Regions from separate parts of the Streptomyces sp. NPDC047079 genome, predicted to be linked through region 3. Evidence: riboswitches for the same ligand, from Rfam matches in the RefSeq annotation. Region 3 holds a riboswitch; each other region holds the start of a gene.

Region 1 (7,189 bases), on a different contig from region 3:
GTGGGCAGCACGAACGGCACGGTGACGACCGCGCGGAGCAACTGCTTGCCGGGGAAGTCCAGGCGGGCGAAGACGTAGGCGCCGGGCATCGCCACCAGCAGGGTCAGGGCGGTGGAGGCGAGAGCCTGCCAGGTCGTGAACCACAGCACATGCCGGATGTCGGACTGTGCGAGCACCTCCGCGACGCGGCCGGGGCGCCACACCCCGTCGACGCGCAGACCGCGCGTGACGATCGCGGCGACGGGGTAGGCGAAGAAGACCGCGAAGAACACGGCCGGCAGGGCCATGAGCCCGAACCGCGCCGCGCCGCCCCGGCTCCTCGGGGCTACTTCAGTACGAGCGACGTCCACGACCTGACCCACTGGTCACGGTTGGCGGCGATGTCCGCCGGGGCCATGGTCGCGGGGTCCTTGGCCGCGGGCCCGTACTCGGTGAACTCGGCGGGCACCGGCGCGCCCTGCACGACCGGGTAGACGTACATGTTGAGCGGCATGTCCTCCTGGAACCTCCTGCTGATCAGGAAGTCGAGGAAGGCCTTGGCGCCCTTGGGGTTGTGGGCGTTGCTCAGCAGACCCGCGAACTCGATCTGGCGGAAGCAGGTCCCGGTCGCGACGCCGGTCGGCGCGGTGTCGGGCCGCGGCTTGGCGTAGACGACCTCGGCGGGCGGCGAGGAGGCGTAGGAGACGACGAGCGGCCGGTCACCCCCCGCCTTCCTGCCGGCGGCCGAACCGGAGAACTCCTGCTCGTAGGCCTGCTGCCAGTCGTCGACCACCTTCACGCCGTTGTCCTTGAGCTTCTTCCAGTAGCCCTGCCAGCCGGTGTCTCCGTACGCGGCGGCGGTGCCGAGGAGGAAGCCGAGGCCCGGCGAGGACGTGGAGACGTTCTCGGTGACGAGGAGGTTCTTGTAGGCGGGCTTGGTGAGGTCGTCGAAGGAGGCCGGCGGGGCGAGCCTGTGGTCGGCGAAGTACTTCTTGTCATAGTTGACGCAGATGTCGCCGTAGTCGACGGGCGTCACCCGGTGCTTGTCCTTGTCCAGCTGGTACTGCGCGCCGACCCGGTCGAGTCCCTTGGCCGCGTACGGCTGGAACAGACCGTTGTCGAGGGCCCGGGACAGCAGTGTGTTGTCGACGCCGAAGAAGACGTCGCCCTGCGGATTGTCCTTGGTGAGGATCGCCTTGTTGACGGCCTGGCCCGCGTCGCCGTCGGTGAGGACCCTGACCCGGTAGCCGGACTCCTTCTCGAACGCCGCGATGACGCTCTTGGAGGCGGCCCACGAGTTGTGGCTGACGAGGGTCACGGTCTTGGAGTCGCCACCGCTCCCGTCGGTGGAGCCGGACGATCCGCACGCGGACAGCGTGACCAGGCCCAGCCCGACGGCGACGGCCGCGAACTGCCTTGCGGTGATGCTCACTGAATTCCTCCTGGAGGTGACCAGGAAGAGACGCGGCCCTGCCCGGGAACCCTGAAGAGTCCCGGGCAGGGCGCAACAGCTCGAGTGAAGACCGAACTCCCTACCCAGAATGACCTGGGCGAGGTTCAGAGGGTCTGCGGGCTCTCCCGCACTCTCAGCGCTGTGGCGCTCCCCTGTCGGAATATGAAGATATGGACTATGACGGTATGGACGGGCTTCAGACTACCGCTCGGTGGCCGCCAGCTGGCCACACGCTCCGTCGATCTCCTGGCCCCGGGTGTCCCGGATGGTCACCGGCACCCCATGGGCGGCGATCGCCTCGACGAACGCCTTCTCGTCCTCGGGCCGTGACGCGGTCCACTTGGAGCCGGGCGTCGGATTGAGCGGGATCAGATTGACGTGGACGGGCTTGCCCTTGAGCAGCCGGCCGAGCCGGTCGCCGCGCCACGCCTGGTCGTTGATGTCCCGGATCAGGGCGTACTCGATGGACAGCCGGCGCCCGGACTTCTCGACGTACTCGAACCCGGCGTCGAGAACCTCGCGCACCTTCCACCGCGTGTTGACGGGCACGAGGGTGTCGCGCAGTTCGTCGTCCGGCGCGTGCAGGGAGATGGCCAGGCGGCACTTGAAGCCCTCGTCGGCGAAGCGGTGGATGGCCGGCACCAGCCCGACGGTCGACACGGTGATCCCGCGCTGCGAGAGCCCGAGCCCGTCCGGCGCGGGATCGGTGAGCGCGCGGATGGCGCCGACGACCCGCTTGTAGTTGGCGAGGGGCTCGCCCATGCCCATGAAGACGATGTTCGACAGCCGCGCCGGTCCGCCGGGGATCTCGCCGTCGCGCAGCGCCCGCATGCCGTCCACGATCTGGTGCACGATCTCCGCGGTGGACAGGTTGCGGTCCAGACCTGCCTGACCGGTGGCGCAGAAGGGGCAGTTCATGCCGCAGCCCGCCTGGGAGCTGATGCACATGGTGACCCGGTCGGGATAGCGCATCAGCACTGACTCCACGAGGGTCCCGTCGAACAGCCGCCACAGCGTCTTGCGGGTCGTGGCCTGGTCGGTCGACAGATGCCGCACGACGGTCATCAGCTCGGGGAGCAGCGCCTCCTGGAGCTTGGGGCGCGAGGGGGCGGGGATGTCGGTCCACTGCTCCGGGTCGTGCGAGTACCGCGCGAAGTAGTGCTGCGAGAGCTGCTTGGCGCGGAACGGCTTCTCACCGACCGCGGCGACCGCCTCCTTGCGCTCGGCGGGCGTGAGATCGGCAAGATGCCGCGGCGGGGTCTTGGCTCCGCGCGGCGCGACGAAAGTGAGTTCTCCGGGCTTAGGCATGGCTCAACCAGTGTCGCAGATCCAGTTGTGTGACCTGCGGCTGTCACTCACTACGACTGTCGTTAGTAGTGGCCACCGGTCACTGCCAAGCGGCCTCGGACGGCCCGGGGACGGCCCGGGGACGGCCCAGGGGCGATCACGCATCGGCTGGCCGCCACTCGCCGAGCCGCACCCTGACCTGGTGGTATGGGCGTGCCAGAAGACCTCACCCATGACGAAGGCCCCGAGTGCGGGCAGGTCCATCCCGGCGTGACGTGCTCGGTGACCTCCGGCCGCCCGGCAAGGGTTCGATCGATCCCGTCAGCGGCTGCCGCCACCGCCGGTCAGCCGGTCAGCCGGTCAGCCGGTCAGCCGGTCAGCCGGTCAGCCGGTCAGCCGGTCAGCCGGTCAGCCGGGAGATGGTGCGTTCGATGACCCAGCAGCGTCGCCCTAGTACTGCAGTGCGACTTCGTGGTCGGGTGTTTGGATGCCTCGGCGGGTCGCCGTTACTGCCCGAGGGTCGAGATCGATCTGACGGCTGACCATCTGCTGTCAGCGAATCCGCCTCGCCGGGCGGTGATCCCCGTGCTTGTGTGTCGGTATGGAGATCCTGGTTCTGGGCGGAACGGCATGGGTGGCTCGGGAGCTGTCGCGGCAGGCGATCGAACGCGGCCATCGGGTGACCTGCCTCGCGCGTGGCGAGAGCGGAGAAGTCGCGGACGGAGCGACACTGTTCGCCGCCGACCGGCGCGATCCGTCGGCGTACGATCCCCTGCTCGACCGGGTATGGGACGCGGTCGTCGAGGTGTCATGGCAGCCGGGCTTCGTTCGTGGAGCGCTCGACGTGCTGGGCAGCAAGGCCGGGCACTGGGTGTATGTCTCGTCCGGCAACGCCTACGCCTCCCACGCCACGCTGGGGGCAGATGAGTCCGCGACCCTGCTCGCCCCGACCGATCGGAGCGAGGTCGACAAGGAGTTGTACGGCGAGGCGAAGGTCGCCTGCGAGCAGGCGTCCACGGCCGCTGTGGGCGACCGCCTCCTCATCGCACGAGCCGGGCTCATCGGCGGCCCGGGCGATCACAGCGGGCGTTCCGGCTACTGGGTCGCCCGCGCCGCACGCGATCCACGAGGGCCGATGCTGGTCCCCGACACACCGGCCATGCCCACCCAGGTGGTCGACGTGCGGGACCTCACCTCCTGGCTGCTCGACTCCGCGGAGACGGGAACCACCGGCACATACAACGCTGTCGGCCCGGTCGTTCCGTTCGAAGAGTGGATCGAGCTGTCCCGCGCCGTCGGCGGGCACACCGGTCCGGTGGTCACCGCCGAATCGGCGTGGCTGCTCGCCAACGGCGTGGCCCAGTACATGGGGCCCGAATCGCTGGCGATGTGGCTGGTTGAGCCGGGCTGGGAAGGGTGGTCGGCCCGGGACGGGTCCTCGGCGCGCGCCGCGGGGCTGCGTCACCGGCCCCCGGCGGAGATGCTGGCCGACACACTGCGCTGGGAACGCGAACAGGGGCTGGACCGGGAAAGGCGCGCAGGCCTCAGCGCGCAGCGCGAGCGTGAGTTGCTCGACGCCCTCGGCTGACGGCGCTGGACCGGTCTCGCACACCCGAGCGTCTCTGCAGGCGCCTTCCGTTCCGACTTCCCGATCTCGTGGTGGGCCCGGCCCAGCGCTGGCGCGCGATGTTCGACCAGGTTATGGCCCGAATCGCAGGCCGGTTCGGGCGAGTTGAGCCCCGGGCCGCGGCCCGGGGTGCTTTCGCTCGTCCCGCAGCAGCGGACGGTTCCTGTGGTGGCTCCTTCTGCCGCGGAGTCGGCCGAGCAGGTGCCCGCGGTGGTGGCGTCAGAGGCGGCTGAGCTGCCGGATCCGTCCGGGCCCCAGCGGCGAGGGCCCGGCAGCCTGGCCGCCGACAGTGAGGGGCTCGCCGTCCTGTGGACGACGAGCCCCTCCGGCCGGACAGCGGAACCAGCGCCGCGGGAGTCGACCGTCAGCCGTTCCCGACGAAGAGAACGAGCAGCAGCCAGACCACCGGAGCGGTGGGCAGCAGGGAGTCGAGACGGTCCATGATGCCGCCGTGCCCCGGCAGCAGTGTGCCCATGTCCTTGATGCCCAGATCACGCTTGATCATGGACTCGCCCAGATCGCCCAGCGTGGCGCTCGCGGCGACGGCGAGACCCAGCAGCAGGCCCTGCCACCACAGGCCGCCGTCGATCAGGTACTGCATGCACAGCGCGCCCGCCCCCATGGCGAAGACCACCGCCCCGACGAGGCCCTCACGGGTTTTGCCGGGGCTGATGCGCGGGGCGAGCTTGTGCCTGCCGAACCGCCAGCCCACCGCGTAGGCACCCGTGTCACTGACGACCGTCAGGAGCAGGAAGGTCAGAACGCGCTTCGGGCCGTCGTCGGCCGTCAGCATCATGGCGACGAACGTCGCCAGGAACGGCACGTAGAAAGCCGCGAAGAGACCCGCCGTGACGTCCTTGAGATAGCCGGCCGGTGGTTCCGTCATCCGCCAGACCAGGACCGCGAGCGCGGTGAACGCCATCGCCACCCAGGCGCCCTCGGCACCCCGCACATACCCGGCGACGACCATCGCCGCACCGCCCAGCGCGAGCGGCACGAGGGGCGCCTTGATGCCCTTGCGCTCCTCCAGCCGCTTCGTCAGCTCCCACAGCCCCACCACGACGGCGACCGCTACGACGCCGACGAACACGGCCTTGACGATGAACAACGACACGACGATCACGACGCCGAGTCCGACACCGACCCCTATGGCAGCACCCAGGTCACGGCCCGCGCTTTTCTTCTGCGGGGCGGGTGCCGGGTACGGGGCGTCGGGCATGGGCTCCGGATTCTGCGAGGCCGCCCAGTGGGACGGCGGCGGCGTCTGGTCGCGGAACAAGGGGCCGCTCAGCCGAGCGGCCCCCCGGTCGTCATCCTGGTCTCCGCCTTGTGCGGGCACGTCGGGCACGATGGGCATGGGGCGAGTTTGCTGGGCGTCATGCGCATCGTACGCAGGACCCGCCGGGCCGGTCCGACCGACCGGTCCCTCGTCGGCGGGCCCCCAGTACCCGGTCTGTGGCGGCGCCCCCCAGGAAGAGTCGTTCATCAGACCTCGAGCAGCTCCGCTTCCTTGTGCTTGAGCAGCTCGTCCACCTGAGCGACGTACTTCGCGGTGGTGTCGTCGAGCTCCTTCTCCGCACGGCGGCCCTCGTCCTCGCCGACCTCGCCGTCCTTGACCAGCTTGTCGATGGCGTCCTTGGCCTTGCGGCGGACCGAGCGAATCGCGACCTTGGCGTCCTCGCCCTTGCTCTTGGCCACCTTGATGTACTCGCGGCGGCGCTCCTCGGTGAGCTCGGGGAACACCACGCGGATGATGTTGCCGTCATTGCTGGGGTTGACGCCGAGGTCGGAGTCGCGGATCGCCTGCTCGATGTTGCGCAGCGCGCTCTTGTCGAACGGCGTCACCACGGCCATGCGCGGCTCCGGCACCGAGAACGAGGCCAGCTGGTTGATCGGCGTCGGTGCGCCGTAGTAGTCGGCCACGATCTTGTTGAACATCGCCGGGTGCGCACGCCCGGTGCGGATCGCGGCGAAGTCCTCCTTGGCGACCACGACGGCCTTCTCCATCTTCTCCTCGGCCTCGAGGAGGGTCTCTTCGATCACCACTTGCTCCTGCGTGTCTTGAGTAGGCCCGGCAGCTGTTACTCGTCGGTCCGCGGCCGGCTGCGTCGCGTCTTATTCCTGCACGGTTCCGGACCGGCAGGTCATTGTCCATCCCCCGGCCAGGGTCCGTCGCCCCGACGGGCACCCCGGACGGGTCGGCGTCCGGTCAGTCCCGGCTGCCTTGGTCACCCACGAGTGTGCCGATCTTCTCACCCTTGACGGCCCGTGCGATATTGCCCTCCGCCAGGAGCTCGAAGACCAGGATGGGCAGTTTGTTGTCCCGGCACAGCGTGATAGCGGTCATGTCGGCGACCTTGAGGTCCCGGGTGATGACCTCGCCGTAGCTGAGCCAGTCGAACTTGACGGCCTCCGGGTTGGTCTTCGGGTCGGAGTCGTAGACCCCGTCGACGCCGTTCTTGCCCATGAGCAGCGCCTCGGCGTCGATCTCGAGGGCCCGCTGGGCGGCGGTCGTGTCGGTCGAGAAGTACGGCATGCCCATACCGGCGCCGAAGATGACCACGCGGCCCTTCTCCAAGTGGCGCACGGCACGCAACGGGATGTACGGCTCGGCGACCTGGCCCATGGTGATGGCTGTCTGCACGCGCGAGTCGATGCCCTCCTTCTCCAGGAAGTCCTGGAGGGCGAGGCAGTTCATGACCGTGCCGAGCATGCCCATGTAGTCGGAGCGGGCCCGGTCCATGCCGCGCTGCTGGAGTTCGGCGCCGCGGAAGAAGTTGCCACCGCCGATGACGACGGCGATCTGGGATCCGTCGCGCACCACGGCCGCGATCTCACGGGCG
Region 2 (7,189 bases), on a different contig from region 3:
CGAGTTCGTCCTCGCGCGGCGACTGGTGAACCACCCGGGGCACACCGGGCGGGGAGCGGCTCCACGTGACGTCAGGGGGCCGGGCTAGCGGACGGCAACGGGCCGCCGGTAAGGAATCCGAGGTTCCCTCGGGCGAGGGAAGTTTTCCCGGTGGTGCCGCCGGTGGCCGGTGGGTGGCCGTTAAAGTCCGGAGCCCGGCGCGCGGCAGGTCCCGCGCACGGCGCATCCCCCTCCCGTGTCCCCGCACGGGAGGCCCACCCTCGTGCTCCGGGAGTGACCTTTGGCCACGGTTGGCACCGCACCCGCCTACTCAGCCACGCCGCCCGCACAGCGGCGCGCCTCACCGGCGGAAGAGCACCTTCCGCCCGCGCCGGCACAGTCCACCACCCTCATCGGATCGGTGCAGCGGGCGATGCGGCTGCTGGAGGCCGTCGCCGAGCATGCGTACGGGGCTCCCGCCAAGCAGTTGGCGCGTGAGGTCGGTCTGGCGCTTCCCACGGCGTACCACCTCTTGCGCACCCTGACTCATGAGGGTTATCTGCGGCGGGAGAAGGGCCTGTTCTTCCTCGGGGAGGCCGCCGAGCGGTTGGGCGCCACCGCGGCCCAGCAGAAACGTCGCAGCATGGTGAACGACGCGCTCGCACAATGGCGTGATTCGATCGGTGTCCCGGTCTACTACGCGGTCTACCGCGAGGGTGAGATCGAGGTCCTCGGTGTTGCCGCCGGCCCGGACGGTCCGGCGGTCGGAGAGTGGGCCGACTTCCGGGAGACCGGGCACGCGCACGCGCTCGGTCAGTGCCTGCTGTCACAGCTCGACGAAGAGGCCCGGCACGACCATCTCGATCGCTATCCGGTGCACCCCCTCACTCCGTACACGGTGCGTGACAACCGCAGCCTGGAGCGCCGTCTGGAGCGCCTGGGGCCGATGGAGGCCGTCGTCGAGTGCCAGGAGTACGCGCTCGGGGCGGCCTGCGCCGCGATCCCCCTCACCGCGGGTACGACGGCCGCGGCGGTGGCCATCTCCCTGCCGTCCCACCAGGCCGACCGGTTGCTGCCGGCGGCCCGTCAGCTGCAGGCGGAGACCGGCAGACTGCTAGGGACACTCGCCTTCTCTATCAGCATCTGAAAACTCACTCCTTGTGATCTGCCATACACGTTCAGCAAACTTCCTGCAGGTGTCAGGGTGATCATTCCTGGCCAGTCGACGGCTACTGACGGGGTAGACGATGCGCAAGTCGGTGCAGGCAGAGGTCATGATGAGCTTTCTCGTGTCCGAGGAGCTCTCCTTCCGCATTCCGGTGGAGCTGTGTTACGAGACCTGTGATCCCTATGCGGTGCGTCTGACCTTCCATCTGCCCGGCGACGCACCCGTGACCTGGGCTTTCGGTCGTGAGCTGCTGGTGGACGGGGTGGGTCGGCCGTGCGGCGACGGCGATGTGCACATCGCGCCCGCCGAGCCGGACACCTTCGGTGATGTGCTGATCCGGCTCCAGGTGGGCGGCGACCGCGCGCTGTTCCGGTCGGGTGCGGTGCCCCTGGTGGCGTTTCTCGACCGCACCGACAAGCTGGTGCCGCTCGGGCAGGAGGGATCTCTCGCCGACTTCGACGCGCATCTGGACGAGGCGCTGGACCGGATCCTGGCGGAGGAGCAGAGCGCGGGCTGAGACCGCGCGCGGCGCCGTAACGGTTCCTCGGGCCGTAACGGTTCCTCGCGCCGTAAACCGTCCCTTCAAGGCGGTACGGGCGCGCGGATATGCCGTAACGGTTCTGCGGGGGCGTCTTTCGGCCTGGGCCTCTTTCGGTCCCGGTGTGGGAAGTCTCTGCGCTTGCGGCGGCGCCCTCGACCCCTGCGGGCGGGGGCCGACTGCCGTGACTGGTCCGGCTGGACGATCTCCGTGAACGTACCGCCCTTGTCCTTGCCGGTGTCGATGTGGACCGGCGCCTTCTTGCAGGTGCCGGTCGGCTTCTGTGGGGCCGACGGGTCCCTGGCGATGGAGGTGCAGCCGGGCGTGGTCCCAGCCGAGGCGTTCACGGATGCGCAGTCCACCGCCACGACCGTGGTCACCGTGGCCGGTTGGGTCTCCCGGTCGAAGCAAGGAACGCGTGAGGCCCACTGTTCAGCTTGCCCAACAAGACGCTAGCGTGAAGGCACCTTTGCACACGCGGGAGCTCGGAGCACCGGGCTGAGAGGGCGCTGACTCCGCAGACGCGATGTTTCACGTGGAACATCGGCGGGCGGGAACTGCTGCGTCGACCGCTGAACCTGTTACCGGGTAATGCCGGCGTAGGGAGTAGGTCTCATGACCATCAAGGACGTACGCACGCCTGCCTCCGTCCAGGGTGACGAGCCCCAGGAGGCCGGGAAGTCCATCGGCTGGCACAAGGCGTACATCGAGGGCTCTCGCCCCGACCTGCGGGTGCCGGTCCGTCAGGTGCACCTCACCAACGGGCGGTCGGTCACCCTGTACGACACCTCCGGTCCGTACACCGATCCAGTCGCCGAGACGGACGTCCGCAGGGGCCTTGCGCCGCTGCGGGAGAACTGGATCACCGCTCGCGGCGACACCGAGGAGTACGCGGGCCGTCCCGTCCGTCCCGAGGACGATGGGATCAAGCACACCTCGCCGCGTGGCGGCCTGCGCAACCTCGACGCGGTGTTTCCGGGACGCCCGCGCCAGCCGCGCCGTGGCCGCGACGGCAACGCGGTGACGCAGCTCGCGTACGCGCGCCGCGGGGAGATCACGCCGGAGATGGAGTTCGTGGCTCTCCGGGAGAACGTCTCTCCCGAGATCGTCCGCGAGGAGATCGCGGCGGGTCGCGCGGTGCTGCCGGTGAACGTCAACCACCCGGAGATCGAGCCGATGATCATCGGCAAGCGCTTCCTGGTCAAGGTCAACGCCAACATCGGCAACTCCGCGGTGACCTCCTCGATCGAGGAGGAGGTCGAGAAGATGACCTGGGCGACCCGCTGGGGTGCCGACACGGTCATGGACCTGTCCACCGGCCGCAATATCCACACCACCCGTGAATGGGTACTGCGCAACTCCCCTGTGCCGATCGGCACGGTGCCGCTCTACCAGGCGCTCGAGAAGGTCGACGGCAGGGCCGAGGAGCTGACCTGGGAGATCTACAAGGACACGGTCATCGAACAGGCCGAACAGGGCGTGGACTACATGACGGTCCATGCGGGGGTGCGCCTGGCGTATGTACCGCTGACGGCGAACCGCAAGACCGGCATCGTCTCCCGCGGCGGCTCGATCATGGCCGCGTGGTGCCTCGCACACCACAAGGAGTCGTTCCTCTACGAGAACTTCGAGGAGCTCTGCGAGATTCTCGCGGCCTACGACGTCACCTACTCGCTGGGCGACGGCCTGCGGCCCGGTTCGATCGCGGACGCCAACGACGAGGCGCAGTTCGCGGAACTGCGCACGCTCGGGGAACTCGGCCGTATCGCCAGGCGTTTCCACGTACAGACCATGATCGAGGGCCCGGGACACGTCCCGATGCACAAGATCAAGGAGAACATCGACCTGCAACAGGAGATCTGCGATGAAGCGCCGTTCTATACGCTGGGTCCGCTGACCACGGACATCGCGCCGGCGTACGACCACATCACCTCCGGTATCGGCGCCGCGATGATCGCCTGGTGGGGCACGGCCATGCTCTGCTATGTCACCCCCAAGGAGCACCTGGGCCTGCCCAACCGTGATGACGTCAAGACCGGCGTCATCACCTACAAGATCGCCGCCCACGCGGCCGATCTGGCCAAGGGGCACGCGGGTGCGCAGGAGTGGGACGACGCGCTGTCCGACGCGCGTTTCGAGTTCCGCTGGGAGGACCAGTTCAACCTGGCCCTCGACCCCGACACGGCCCGTGACTTCCACGACGAGACCCTCCCCGCCGAGCCTGCCAAGACCGCCCACTTCTGCTCGATGTGCGGTCCGAAGTTCTGCTCCATGAAGATCAGCCAGAGCATCACCGAGCGGTTCGGCGGTGAGGCGGCCGAGGGCGCGACGCAGCACGAGATCGCCGAGGGGATGCTCCAGAAGTCGAAGGAGTTCGCGGCGAGCGGGAACCGGGTGTATCTGCCGATCGCGGAGTGATCCGCCGTCGCGCAGTGCCGGTCCAGGGCGCGCGCTGAAGTCCCGGCCCGCGCTCCTTCGGAAGGGCGGGCCGGCTTCGGTGGATGTCGCGGTTCGGGACCGGCTCCGGGCGAGGGCCCGGAGGTGGGGCCGGCTCCGGGTGACGGTCCGGCGGCCGGTCGGCCCGGTCCGCCGACGGTTTCACCTCGGCCGGCGGGATGTCGGCCGAGATCCGTCACTCCGGCTGGTGTTCCGGGCCCCCGAAGTCCGGACTGGTGAAGTCCGGGCTGCTGAAGCTGGGGCGCGGACCCGCGGTGGGGCCGCTGTCCGGGCTGCTGAAGCCCGGGCGGTCGTAGCCGAGGTGTGGGATGCGGCTGGGCGTCGTTTCGGGTGCCTTTCGGCTCATCGCGGCCCTTCCCGGGTCGGCGAGGGCCTCGCGGAGGAACGGCAGGATGCCACGCTCCAGCAGTGCCTCGTGCCAGGCCTCCCGAGCCCGCGCCACTTCCGTAGCCAGCGCGTTCTGGGCGTCGGCATCCCGGGCCGATGCGCTGTTGCGCAGCGCGGTGAGCAACAGACCGATCGCGGCGACGAGGATCGCCGCCGCGGTCACCGCGCCGAAGACCCACCCGGTGGTCAGGAGGGTCCGCGCGAACGCCTGATCGGGGTTGACCATCTTGAGGATGTAACCCACGAGCAGGAAGATCGCCGCGGCGGCACCGGCGAGGAACGGGGCGAGGACCGCGACGACGGCCCCCGCTCCGGCGCTTGCCGCGGCCTCTCCCACGGTGGCGGCGAGCCCCTGGCCGTCCGTCTCCGGCTCGGTGGAGTCGCGTGCTTCGCCGCTCTCGTGCACGGGCGGGGTGGACGGCGCCGGCCGGCGCAGTTCCTCGCGGACCTTCACATAGTGCTGGTATTCCTCGGTCGCCGCCGCGGTGATGAGGGCGGTGGCGTTCAGCGCCATGGTGCGCAGCTGTTCGGGGTTGAGCCGCTGTCCCACAGCGGCCAGATCCGGGCGGTGTGGCGCGGAGCGCAGCGCCTCACCGAGGATCCGCTCGTAGTCCTGGCGGTCCTCGCTCAGCAGGTGCTGCGGAACGCTGTTCATGTGCATCCCCCGATGCTCCGTAGGGCTTGTGGCTCGGCATGCTGACGAGCCGTTGGGCAGAAACGGAGGGGAGCCTGCTACGGATAAGCCGATGGTAGAGCGGCGACGGCACACGGTGACAGGGGGTTTCCAGAAATTGCCGCCCGGTTCGGGTACTCGTTGGACGGTTCCCCGCCGGGAGATGCCTGCCCGTCGAACGCTCAGTGGTCCAAGGGGAGTTGCTGGACCAGCAGTTTTCCGGCCATGGTCACACCGCCGTCCATCGCGATCGCCAGGCCGTCCGCGTAGACGTGGGGGCCTTCGACGACCGGACCCGTTGCGTCGTCGCCGTCCTCCGAGCCGACCTCGCCGAGCAGGTACGGGATGGGACTGTGGCCGTGGACGATCCGCCGGCCGCCGTAGGTCTCCAGCAGGGACCGTACGGCGTCGGCGCCGCCCTCGTCGCGGAAGGAGAAGCGCTTGGTGAACTTCCGGAAGAGATCCCACACCTCGTCCGCGTCATTGCGCGTGAGCGTCTCGCGGATGGTGTCGTTGACCGCTTCGATGGAGTCGCCGTAGTCGAGGTAGGCGGTGGTGTCCGAGTGGACCAGAAGGTGTCCGTCGACCTCCTCCACCGCGTCGAGACGGGCCATCCACTGAAGGTGGTGGTCCTGGAGGCGGTCCATGTCCGTCTTCTGGCCCCCGTTGAGCAGCCAGGCCGCCTGGAAGGTGGCGGTGCCCGCGCCCGAGTTGACGGGCGTGTCACCGAACCGCTTGGCGCCGAGCAGCAGCAGCTCGTGGTTACCCATGAGCGCCTTGCAGTAGCCGCCGGCCGCGGCCGCCTCCGCGGACAGCCGCATCACCAGGTCGATCACGCCGATGCCGTCGGGTCCGCGGTCGGTGAAGTCCCCGAGGAACCACAGCCGCGCGGTGCCCGCGGACCACTGGCCCTGGGCGTCGATGAGCCCCTTTTCCTGGAGCGCGGCGACGAGCTGGTCCAGATAGCCGTGGACGTCCCCGACCACGAACAGCGGTCCGGGGCCTTCGGCGGGATGCGCGGCGGGGGCGGTCGCCGGGTCGGCGGTCACCTGGGGCGTGTCGCCGGGGTTGATGACCGGAAGGTCCCGCTCGGTGGGCGTGTACGCGTCGGAGTAGCCGTGCGGATACGCCTCCGGTGGCGCGACGGGCCCGGTGACCTCACCGGGGGGCGTGCTCTGTGCGTAGGGACCGGTCTCGTGGACGTATGCGGGCACCCGGAAGTCGCGCAACGCCGCCGCCTGCTCCACCTCGGGTCCCTGACCGGCCCCCTGAGTCATCGACCCCTCCACCATCGCGCCGCATCTGCACCGCATCGGACTGCCTGGTCGCAGCGGTCCGCGGTGTCGTGGGCCCATCATAGGAATGCGGATCGCGCCATGTGATGACCCAGGGGTGGTGAATCGGGGAAGGACCCCCGGTCACCGCGGCTTTCGCCCCAAATGAGCGGGGCTTTCCCTGCTGCGACCAGGTACGTCACCCGCCTGCGGGTGACCTGTGCGTCACCCGCCCGCGGGCAACCTGTGCGTCATCCGTGGATCAGCCACGGGCTACCCCTGCCCGGGCGACCGGGGCGGGCTGACCGTGGTGCGTGGCGGCCGTCGCTGGGACGATGTGCGCACGATCAACTCCGTCGGTATGACCTGCTCGACCGGCTGGTCCGACTCGATCCCCTCGATGGCGTCGATGAGGAGCTGGACCACGGCGGTACCGATCCGGCGCGGTTTGAGGGAGAGCGTCGTGACGGGCGGCTCGGTGCTCGCGTACACGGCGGACTCGCTGCAGCAGACGAGCAGCAGGTCCTCGGGAACACGCAGTCCGTAGCGGCGGGCGGCGGCCAGCAGATCGGTGCCGTTCGGGTCGAAGAGTCCGTAGACCGCGTCGGGGCGGTCGGGGCGGGCGAGCAGCCGGTCGGCGGCGACGGCGCCCGCGCACGGGTCGTGGGCGGGATAGGCCTCGTAGACCGGATCCTGTCCGACACGCTCGCACC
Region 3 (7,189 bases):
GCGGAGTGGCCCGGCGCCGGACGAGCGCACGGCCGGCGAGGACCAGCGCCCCGCCCAGCGCCGACCACGCCGGATCGAGGCCCACCGTGGAGGCGACCACGAACCCGGCGAGCGTGCAGGCGACGGTCACCAGCGCGAACAGCGGCAGCCGAGGCGGTTCCCCGGCGTCCACGGCCAGGGCACCGGCGGCCAGGTCACGGCGGAAGAAACGCCGGAAGACGAGGTACTCGGCGCCGATGGCCACCAGCCACGGCAGGGCCATCAGGGCGGCGAACCGGGTGAAGCTCAGCCCGGCCGCGCCGAACGCGAGCAGGTTGGTCAGGTTGGAGACCGGCAGCAGCAGCGAGGCCGTGTTCGACAGATGCGTGCAGGCGTACAGATGCGGCTTCGGGCGTACGCCCATCCGGGCCGCCGTGGCGAACACCACGGGGGTCAGGAGAACGACCGTGGCGTCCAGGCTGAGCACGGCGGTGATCACCGACGCGAGCGCGAAGACGGCGGTCAGCAGTCGTCCGGGACGGCCCGCCGCCCAGCGTGCCATCCATGCCCCGCAGGCCCGGAACACGCCTTCCGCGTCGCAGAAGCGCGCCACCACCAGGACGGCGGCCAGAAAGCCGACCACAGGCCCCAGCCGCTCCGCCTCGGCTCGCGCGTGGTCCAGCGAGATCGCGCCGGTCGCGACCACGATCCCGGCGGCGGGCACCGCCACGACCGCCTCCGGAAGCCCGAAGGGACGGACCACCGCACCGGCCAGGACGGCGACGAGCAGAAGGACGGAGAGGGCCTCGGCGAGCGGGGTGTTCAGGGAGTGTCCTTCCTCAGGCGGGGTCGGTGCTGCCCTTCCATCACACCAGGCCGGTCAGCGTCCCTCGACGCGAGGTGCCCCGGGCACCGATGCCCCCCACCACCGTCAGCCACGCTCCCGCAGCCGCCAGCCGTGGTCCACCGGCCCGATGCCTGCGCCCAGCGCGAACCCCGCCGCGATGGCCGCCGTGACGTACTCCTTGGCCCGTCGTACCGCCTCGGGCACCGCGAGTCCCTGCGCGAGCCCGACCGCGACGGCCGAGGCGAGGGTGCAGCCCGTGCCGTGGGTGTGCCGGTTGTCGTGGCGCGCGGCGCGCAGCCAGTGCTCCTCGTGGCCGTCCGTCAGCAGGTCCACGGCCGCCCCGGGCAGATGCCCGCCCTTCACGAGGACCCACCGGGGCCCGTACGACAGCAGCCGTGCGGCCGCGCGGCGCATGCCCGGCTCGTCGGTCACTTCCAGACCCGTCAGCTCCGCGACCTCGTCGAGATTGGGCGTGGTGACCGTGGCGAGCGGCAGCAGCCGAGTGCGCACGGCGTCCAGCGCGTCGTCGGCGAGCAGCCGGTCCCCGTGCTTGGAGACGCTCACCGGGTCCACGACGACCGGGGCCGCCCCGTCCGCGAGCAGGTCGGCCACCGCCGTGACCAGGGCGGGCGAAGCGAGCATCCCCGTCTTGACGGCCTGTACACCGATGTCGTCGACGACGCTGCGGTACTGGGCGCGCACCGCCTCCACGGGCAGCTCCCAGGCGCCCTGCACCCCGACGGAGTTCTGCGCCGTGACCGCGGTGACCACGCTCATCCCGTGGGCGCCGAGCGCCAGCATGGTCTTCAGGTCGGCCTGGATGCCCGCACCACCGCCGGAGTCGGATCCGGCGATGGTCAGCACACGGGGCGGCGCGGTCATGCGCGACCCTCCTCTCGGGTCTCTCCGCTCCCTTGGGCCCGTCCGGTCCCTTGCGGCACTTCGGTCTTCCGGTTCCTTCCGGCTTCTCGGGCACGCAGCGGCGCGTACACCGCGAGTGCCACCGTGAACGCCACGTAGTACGAGACGTCGGCGCCGTGCAGCGCGCGGGCGACCGGGCCCACGTACAGGCCGGTGTCCATGAACGGCACCGCGGCCGCGAAGGCGACGACGAACGCCAGCAGTGGGGGCCACGCCGGCCGCGGCCGGGCCGTCTCGGCGGTGAGATCGATATGGGTGCCGCGCCGGGCCAGCCAGTCGACGACCACGATCGCCACGAACCCGGGGATCCAGTAGCTCACGAACAGCAGGACGTTCTGGAAACGGGCCGTGGTGTCGGCCGCGTGCATCCACAGCACCAGCGGGAAGCCGAGCACCACGGCAAGCGCGGCCGCCACCGGACGCGGCACGCGCACGCCCACGGTCTGGAGCGCCAGGGAGCCGCTGTAGTCGTTCATCGCGTTGCTGCACAGTGCCGCCAGCGCCACGGCCAGCAGCCCGAAGGCACCCGCCGTGCCCCCGCCCAGCAGCGCCTCGACCCCCGCCGCCGTCTGATCGGTGAGCGCGGAGGCGCCCCACAGCCCGAGGACCTGCACGGCCACGAAGGACACCACGAGCCCGAGCAGCGTGCACCAGAACATCCGGGAGCGGGAGGTGGCACGCGGCAGATAGCGGCTGAAGTCACTGGCGTACGGGGCCCACGACAGGGCCAGGCTGAGCGCGATGGTGCTGGTCAGCACGAACGCGCCCGCGCGGTCGGCGCCGTGCGCGCTGCCCGTCGCGGCCGGATGCACGCTGCCGGACATGCGCAGGGTGATCAGCGCGAAGGCGGCCGCGAGGACGAAGGTCATGACGATCTGGAGACGGTGGATCGCCTCGTAGCCGAGGACCCCCAGGGCTCCCTGCGCGAGCATCACGACAAGGACACCGAGCCAGAACGGCCAGCCGCACAGCCGGGCCAGCGCGTCCCCGCCGAACAGCCCGATCAGCGCGTCCCAGGCGACCGACGACAGCCACTGAAGCACCCCGGGCAGTGCCACCGCGCGCCCGAACGCGAGTCGGGCGAGCGGGAGCTGACCGGCGCCCGTGCGGCTGCCCCAGGTGCTCAGATACGCGGTCGGCACCGCCCCGAGCACCGTGCCGAGGACGACCGCGGCGAGCGCGGTGGTGAAGTCGAGGCCGAGCGCGATGCCGATGGTGCCGGTGAACACGCCGGTCATGGTCAGATTGGGCGCGAACCAGACCGTGAACAGGCGGCCCGCGCCTCCGTAGCGATGCTCCTCGGGGACCGGCTCGATGCCGTGCCCCTCGATGCGGAGATCGCCGGGAGCGGTGGGCATCCGTCCGTCGAAGACGGCTTGCCGGCTGTCGGCGGACAGCCCGCCGGAAACATGCGCCCAAGGCATGGAAGACATCCCTCCGCCAGTACGAACTGGTTCAGGTTCGACGGGTGTGATCTCAGCCCTCGGCGGGGCACCCCGTGTCCGGTACGGCGGCAAGACTAACCCGAGCCCTGGGATGTGCCATACGGAAGGGCTGCTGCCGGATCCGGCAGCAGCCCTGCTCCTGTGGCCGCGCGGTGTCAGCGCTCAGCGCCCGGCGGCCCTACGCCGCGTGCTCCAGGACTCCCTGCGCCACCTTCTTGTCCAGGGCCGCCCGCACCAACGCGGCGGACAGCACCGCAGGTTCGCTGTCCCCGGCGAGCCTCACCAGCTTCCCCGGGTCCTTGGGCAGCCCGAGCCGCTCCGCTCCGGACAGGGCCTTGGCGTCCAGGTAAGGGGCCACCTCCGGCCACACCCGCTGCACCTCCCGCAGGAAGATGTCGGCACCGGCCGGCCCGATCCCCGGTATCTCCTGAAGCAACCCGCGCAGCGTCGGAACGTCTCCGTGCGCCTCCTTCCGCAGCCGCCGCAGATCGCCTCCCCAACGCTCCATCAGCAGCTCGGCGCCGTCGCCGAGCTGGGTCGCCGTGCGCTCGTCGTAGCGCCGGTAGCCGCCCCGCCCCAGCGCGTCCACGCGCTCCTGCCAGTCGGCCCCGGCCATGCGCCGCGGATCCCGCAGACCCGCCTCCTGAAGCGCCCGCACCGTTTCGAGGGCGATCGAGGTGCGGATGCGGGCACTGAGCAGCAGGGCCATCAGCAGCAGCCGGTACAGCGGCTGCGGGGCGTCCTTGAGCGGGATGCCCGCCTCCTCCGCGTAGGTGCGACCGTGCTCGTGGACGAGTTCCCCGACGACACGGTCCGCCCTCTCGCTGCGGGACACGGCGGCCTCACTTCCCCGCTTTGAGCGGGTCGTGGCCGATCGACATCAACCGGTGGCGCCGGTCGTCGTCCTCGGCCTCCGGCTCGTTGTAGAGGTCCTGCTGGGCGGTCACGGTCTCCACGACCTGACGCATCACCCGGATGTCGTCGTCGGTCAGATCCATGCGCCGCTTCTGCAGTATCGCGAGGACGTGCCGCCCGGTCGGCGGACCCGCCTGCTCGGGCAGCGGCTCGGTGTCCTCGTCGGCGTCCCGGACCCGCAGCCAGGCCGCGAGTTCCTGGGAGGTCATGTTGACCACGCTGTGGAACTCGTCCCACAGCGCGTCCATCTCCAGGGCGTCGGTCATCGCGTACTCCTTTTCGCCCTCGGTGGCCCGGCAGGCCCTGCCCTTGGGGATTCAGTCCTCCCGCGGCCAGTTCTCGGCCTCGAACATCCAGCGCTGCTTCTCCAGCTCCGCGGTGAGTCCGATCAGCAGGTCCTGGGTGACCGGATCGGCCTTCTCCGTGGCGTCGATCCGAGCGCGCAGCCTTCCGATCGCCGCCTCCAGCGACTCCACCATCAGCCGCACGACGTCCGTGTCGCGCAGCCAGCCCTCCTTCGTACCCGGCAGCCCGAAGGTGGACGCGATGGTCTCCGGCCGCCCGTCCGGCGCGACGCCGAGCGCGGCGGCACGCTCGGCCACCGTGTCGGCGTACGAGCGTGCTGTGGCCACCACTTCGTCCAGCTGGAGGTGGATCGACCGGAACCTCGGTCCGACGATGTTCCAGTGGGCCTGCTTGCCGACGAGTGACAGCCCGAGCAGATCCACCAGGGTCTCTTGCAGGGCGTCCCCCGTGATTCGACGTGCGGGCTCGGGCAGGGTGCTGCGCACCACGGTCATCGCGCGCTACTCCTTGTCGGTCGGTGTGTCTGTCGGTGTGTCTGTCGGTCCTTCGAGGTCCGGAGCAGCTCGGCACGCTCTCTCTCACCGGTGCCACCCCACACGCCCGCCGTCTGCCCGCTGCGCAGCGCCCAGTCAAGGCACTCGCCGATCACCGGGCAGCGGCGGCAGACGCGTTTGGCGGCGGCGGTCTCCTCCGCCGCGGGCCCCGTCGATCCCACCGGGAAGAACAGGTCGGGGTCCTCGCCCTCGCATGCCGCGTGCCGCAACCACTCCATGGCCGCCCGGGTGCCCGGGACGCATGCGGTAAAACCCGGTGGGGAAGTCCGGGAGCGGGGCGGGAGCTTCCCGGTGGGCCGTCCGCGGTCTATAGTTCAAAACTAGCGGTGCTAATTAATGGTTGAGGCCGATCAGGAGTCCCGTGGTGCGTACCGTCCACTTCGCGGCAGCCCGCCGCACCCCCATCGGCAAGCTGCGCGGCGCCCTGTCCTCCGTACGCCCCGACGACCTCGCCGCCGCGGTGATCCGAGCTCTGGTCGCGGATGCGCCCGGCCTGGACCCGGCGCGCATCGACGACGTCTACTGGGGCGCGGCCAATCAGGCCGGCGAGGACAACCGCAACGTCGCCCGCATGGCCGCCCTCCTCGCCGGCCTGCCCGAATCCGTCCCGGGCGCCACGGTCAACCGGCTGTGCGCCTCCGGTCTGGAGGCGGTGACCACGGCCGCCCGCACGATCGCCGCCGGGGAGGCCGACATCGTGCTCGCGGGCGGCTCCGAGTCCATGAGCCGTGCCCCCTTCGTGCTGCCCCGCCCCGACGAGGCGCTCCCGCGCCGCATCGAGACCGCCGACACCCGCCTGGGCTGGCGACTGGTCAACCCCGCGATGAAGGACCTCCACGGACTGCTCTCCATGGGGGAGACCGCGGAGGAGGTCGCGCAGCGGTACGGCGTCGGACGCGTGCGCCAGGACGAGTTCGCCCTGCGCAGTCACCGGCGTGCCGCGGACGCCCGCAAGAACGGGTGGTTCGACGGCGAACTGCTGCCCGTCGCCAGGCCGGACGGGGTCCTGGTCGCCGCCGACGAAAGCGTGCGCGAGGACACCTCGTACGAGAAGCTCGCCCGACTCAAGCCCGTCTTCCGCGAAGGCGGCACCGTCACCGCGGGCAACGCCTCGCCCATGAACGACGGCGCCGCGGGACTTCTTCTCGTCAGCGAGGAGGCCCTCGACGAGCTGGGCCTCGAGTCCCTCGGCCGCTATGTCGCGGGCGCCTCGGCCGGAGTCCACCCGGACGTCATGGGCATCGGACCCGTCCCCGCCACCGAGAAGGCCCTCGCCCGCGTCGGCTGGACGATCGGCGCCATCGAGGAAGCCGAACTCAACGAGGCCTTCGCCGCCCAGACCCTCGCCTGCGTCGACCGTCTCGGCATCGACCCGGATCTGGTCAACCCCGACGGCGGCGCCATCGCACTCGGGCATCCGCTCGGCTGCTCGGGTGCCCGCATCCTGACGACCCTGCTGCACCGCATGCGCCGCACCGGGGCGTCACGCGGGCTCGCCACGATGTGCGTGGGGGTCGGGCAGGGCAGCACGGTGCTCGTGGAACGGCCCTAGCCGAATGCTTCCCACGCCCCGGCGACAGTCCACGGTGGCCCCCGCTCGGTCAGCGGCGAACCCAGCTGCGCGCCGACTTCCGCACGCGCGCGGCCACGAGTGTCGCGCAAGAGCCCGCGTAAGCTCTTGGCCCGGCGCTCATCCCCTCTTCAGCTGCTGAGTTTCTTTGCGAGACTATCTATCATCAGCAGTATGAAACGGACGTCGTTCGCCAACTGGCCGTGCTCCATCGCGCGGACCCTTGATCTGTTGGGTGACCACTGGACGCCTCTCGTCGTGCGCGAGGCGTTCTACGGCATCCGCCGCTTCGACGAGTTCCAGCAGGAACTGGGCATCGCCCGCAACACGTTGACCGATCGGCTGCACCGCCTGGTGGACGAGGGGGTGCTGGAAAAGCGGCTCTACGAGACCGAGCCGCCGCGCTACGACTACGTCCTCACGGAGAAGGGACGTGACCTCTTCACCGTGCTGGCCACGATGTCCCGGTGGGGCGACCGATGGCTGGCCGGCGAGGAGGGCGTCCCGGTGGTGCTCCACCACGACGCGTGCGACCACGACACCACGGCCGAGGTGGTGTGCTCCGCCTGTCGCAAGCCCCTGGTGGCCCAGGAGACGTCGATGCGGATGGGGCCCGGTTACCCGGAACGGCTCAAGCGCCGGCCGGATGTGC

What was found. Region 3 has a riboswitch for thiamine pyrophosphate ahead of ABZ823_RS20280 (cytosine permease). Riboswitches for the same ligand answer to the same signal wherever they lie in the genome.
Region 1: linked by a shared signal. The riboswitch ahead of ABZ823_RS15355 (thiamine ABC transporter substrate-binding protein) and the one ahead of ABZ823_RS20280 (cytosine permease) in region 3 are both predicted to bind thiamine pyrophosphate.
Region 2: linked by a shared signal. The riboswitch ahead of thiC (phosphomethylpyrimidine synthase ThiC) and the one ahead of ABZ823_RS20280 (cytosine permease) in region 3 are both predicted to bind thiamine pyrophosphate.

What each region holds. Positions count from the first base shown of each region.
Region 1 is NZ_JBEYUZ010000009.1:200,998-208,186, reverse strand. It holds gene ABZ823_RS15360 (iron ABC transporter permease) at 1-350, opposite strand, end outside; gene ABZ823_RS15355 (thiamine ABC transporter substrate-binding protein) at 326-1,405, opposite strand; TPP riboswitch at 1,491-1,596, opposite strand; gene rlmN (23S rRNA (adenine(2503)-C(2))-methyltransferase RlmN) at 1,634-2,740, opposite strand; gene ABZ823_RS15345 (NAD-dependent epimerase/dehydratase family protein) at 3,321-4,307, shown strand; gene ABZ823_RS15340 (phosphatidate cytidylyltransferase) at 4,711-5,832, opposite strand; gene frr (ribosome recycling factor) at 5,832-6,389, opposite strand; gene pyrH (UMP kinase) at 6,556-7,189, opposite strand, start outside.
Region 2 is NZ_JBEYUZ010000003.1:107,108-114,296, reverse strand. It holds gene ABZ823_RS05350 (DUF5326 family protein) at 1-29, shown strand, start outside; gene ABZ823_RS05345 (helix-turn-helix domain-containing protein) at 392-1,126, shown strand; gene ABZ823_RS05340 (SsgA family sporulation/cell division regulator) at 1,227-1,664, shown strand; partial or broken gene ABZ823_RS05335 (YibE/F family protein) at 1,865-2,092, opposite strand; TPP riboswitch at 2,153-2,308, shown strand; gene thiC (phosphomethylpyrimidine synthase ThiC) at 2,301-4,103, shown strand; gene ABZ823_RS05325 (hypothetical protein) at 4,318-5,190, opposite strand; gene ABZ823_RS05320 (metallophosphoesterase) at 5,385-6,494, opposite strand; gene ABZ823_RS05315 (LacI family DNA-binding transcriptional regulator) at 6,750-7,189, opposite strand, start outside.
Region 3 is NZ_JBEYUZ010000015.1:38,855-46,043, forward strand. It holds gene ABZ823_RS20270 (arsenic transporter) at 1-805, opposite strand, end outside; gene thiD (bifunctional hydroxymethylpyrimidine kinase/phosphomethylpyrimidine kinase) at 911-1,708, opposite strand; gene ABZ823_RS20280 (cytosine permease) at 1,705-3,171, opposite strand; TPP riboswitch at 3,163-3,256, opposite strand; gene ABZ823_RS20285 (endonuclease) at 3,371-4,027, opposite strand; gene ABZ823_RS20290 (DUF3140 domain-containing protein) at 4,035-4,373, opposite strand; gene ABZ823_RS20295 (DNA starvation/stationary phase protection protein) at 4,425-4,907, opposite strand; gene ABZ823_RS20300 (WhiB family transcriptional regulator) at 4,904-5,185, opposite strand; gene ABZ823_RS20305 (thiolase family protein) at 5,332-6,519, shown strand; gene ABZ823_RS20310 (helix-turn-helix domain-containing protein) at 6,712-7,189, shown strand, end outside.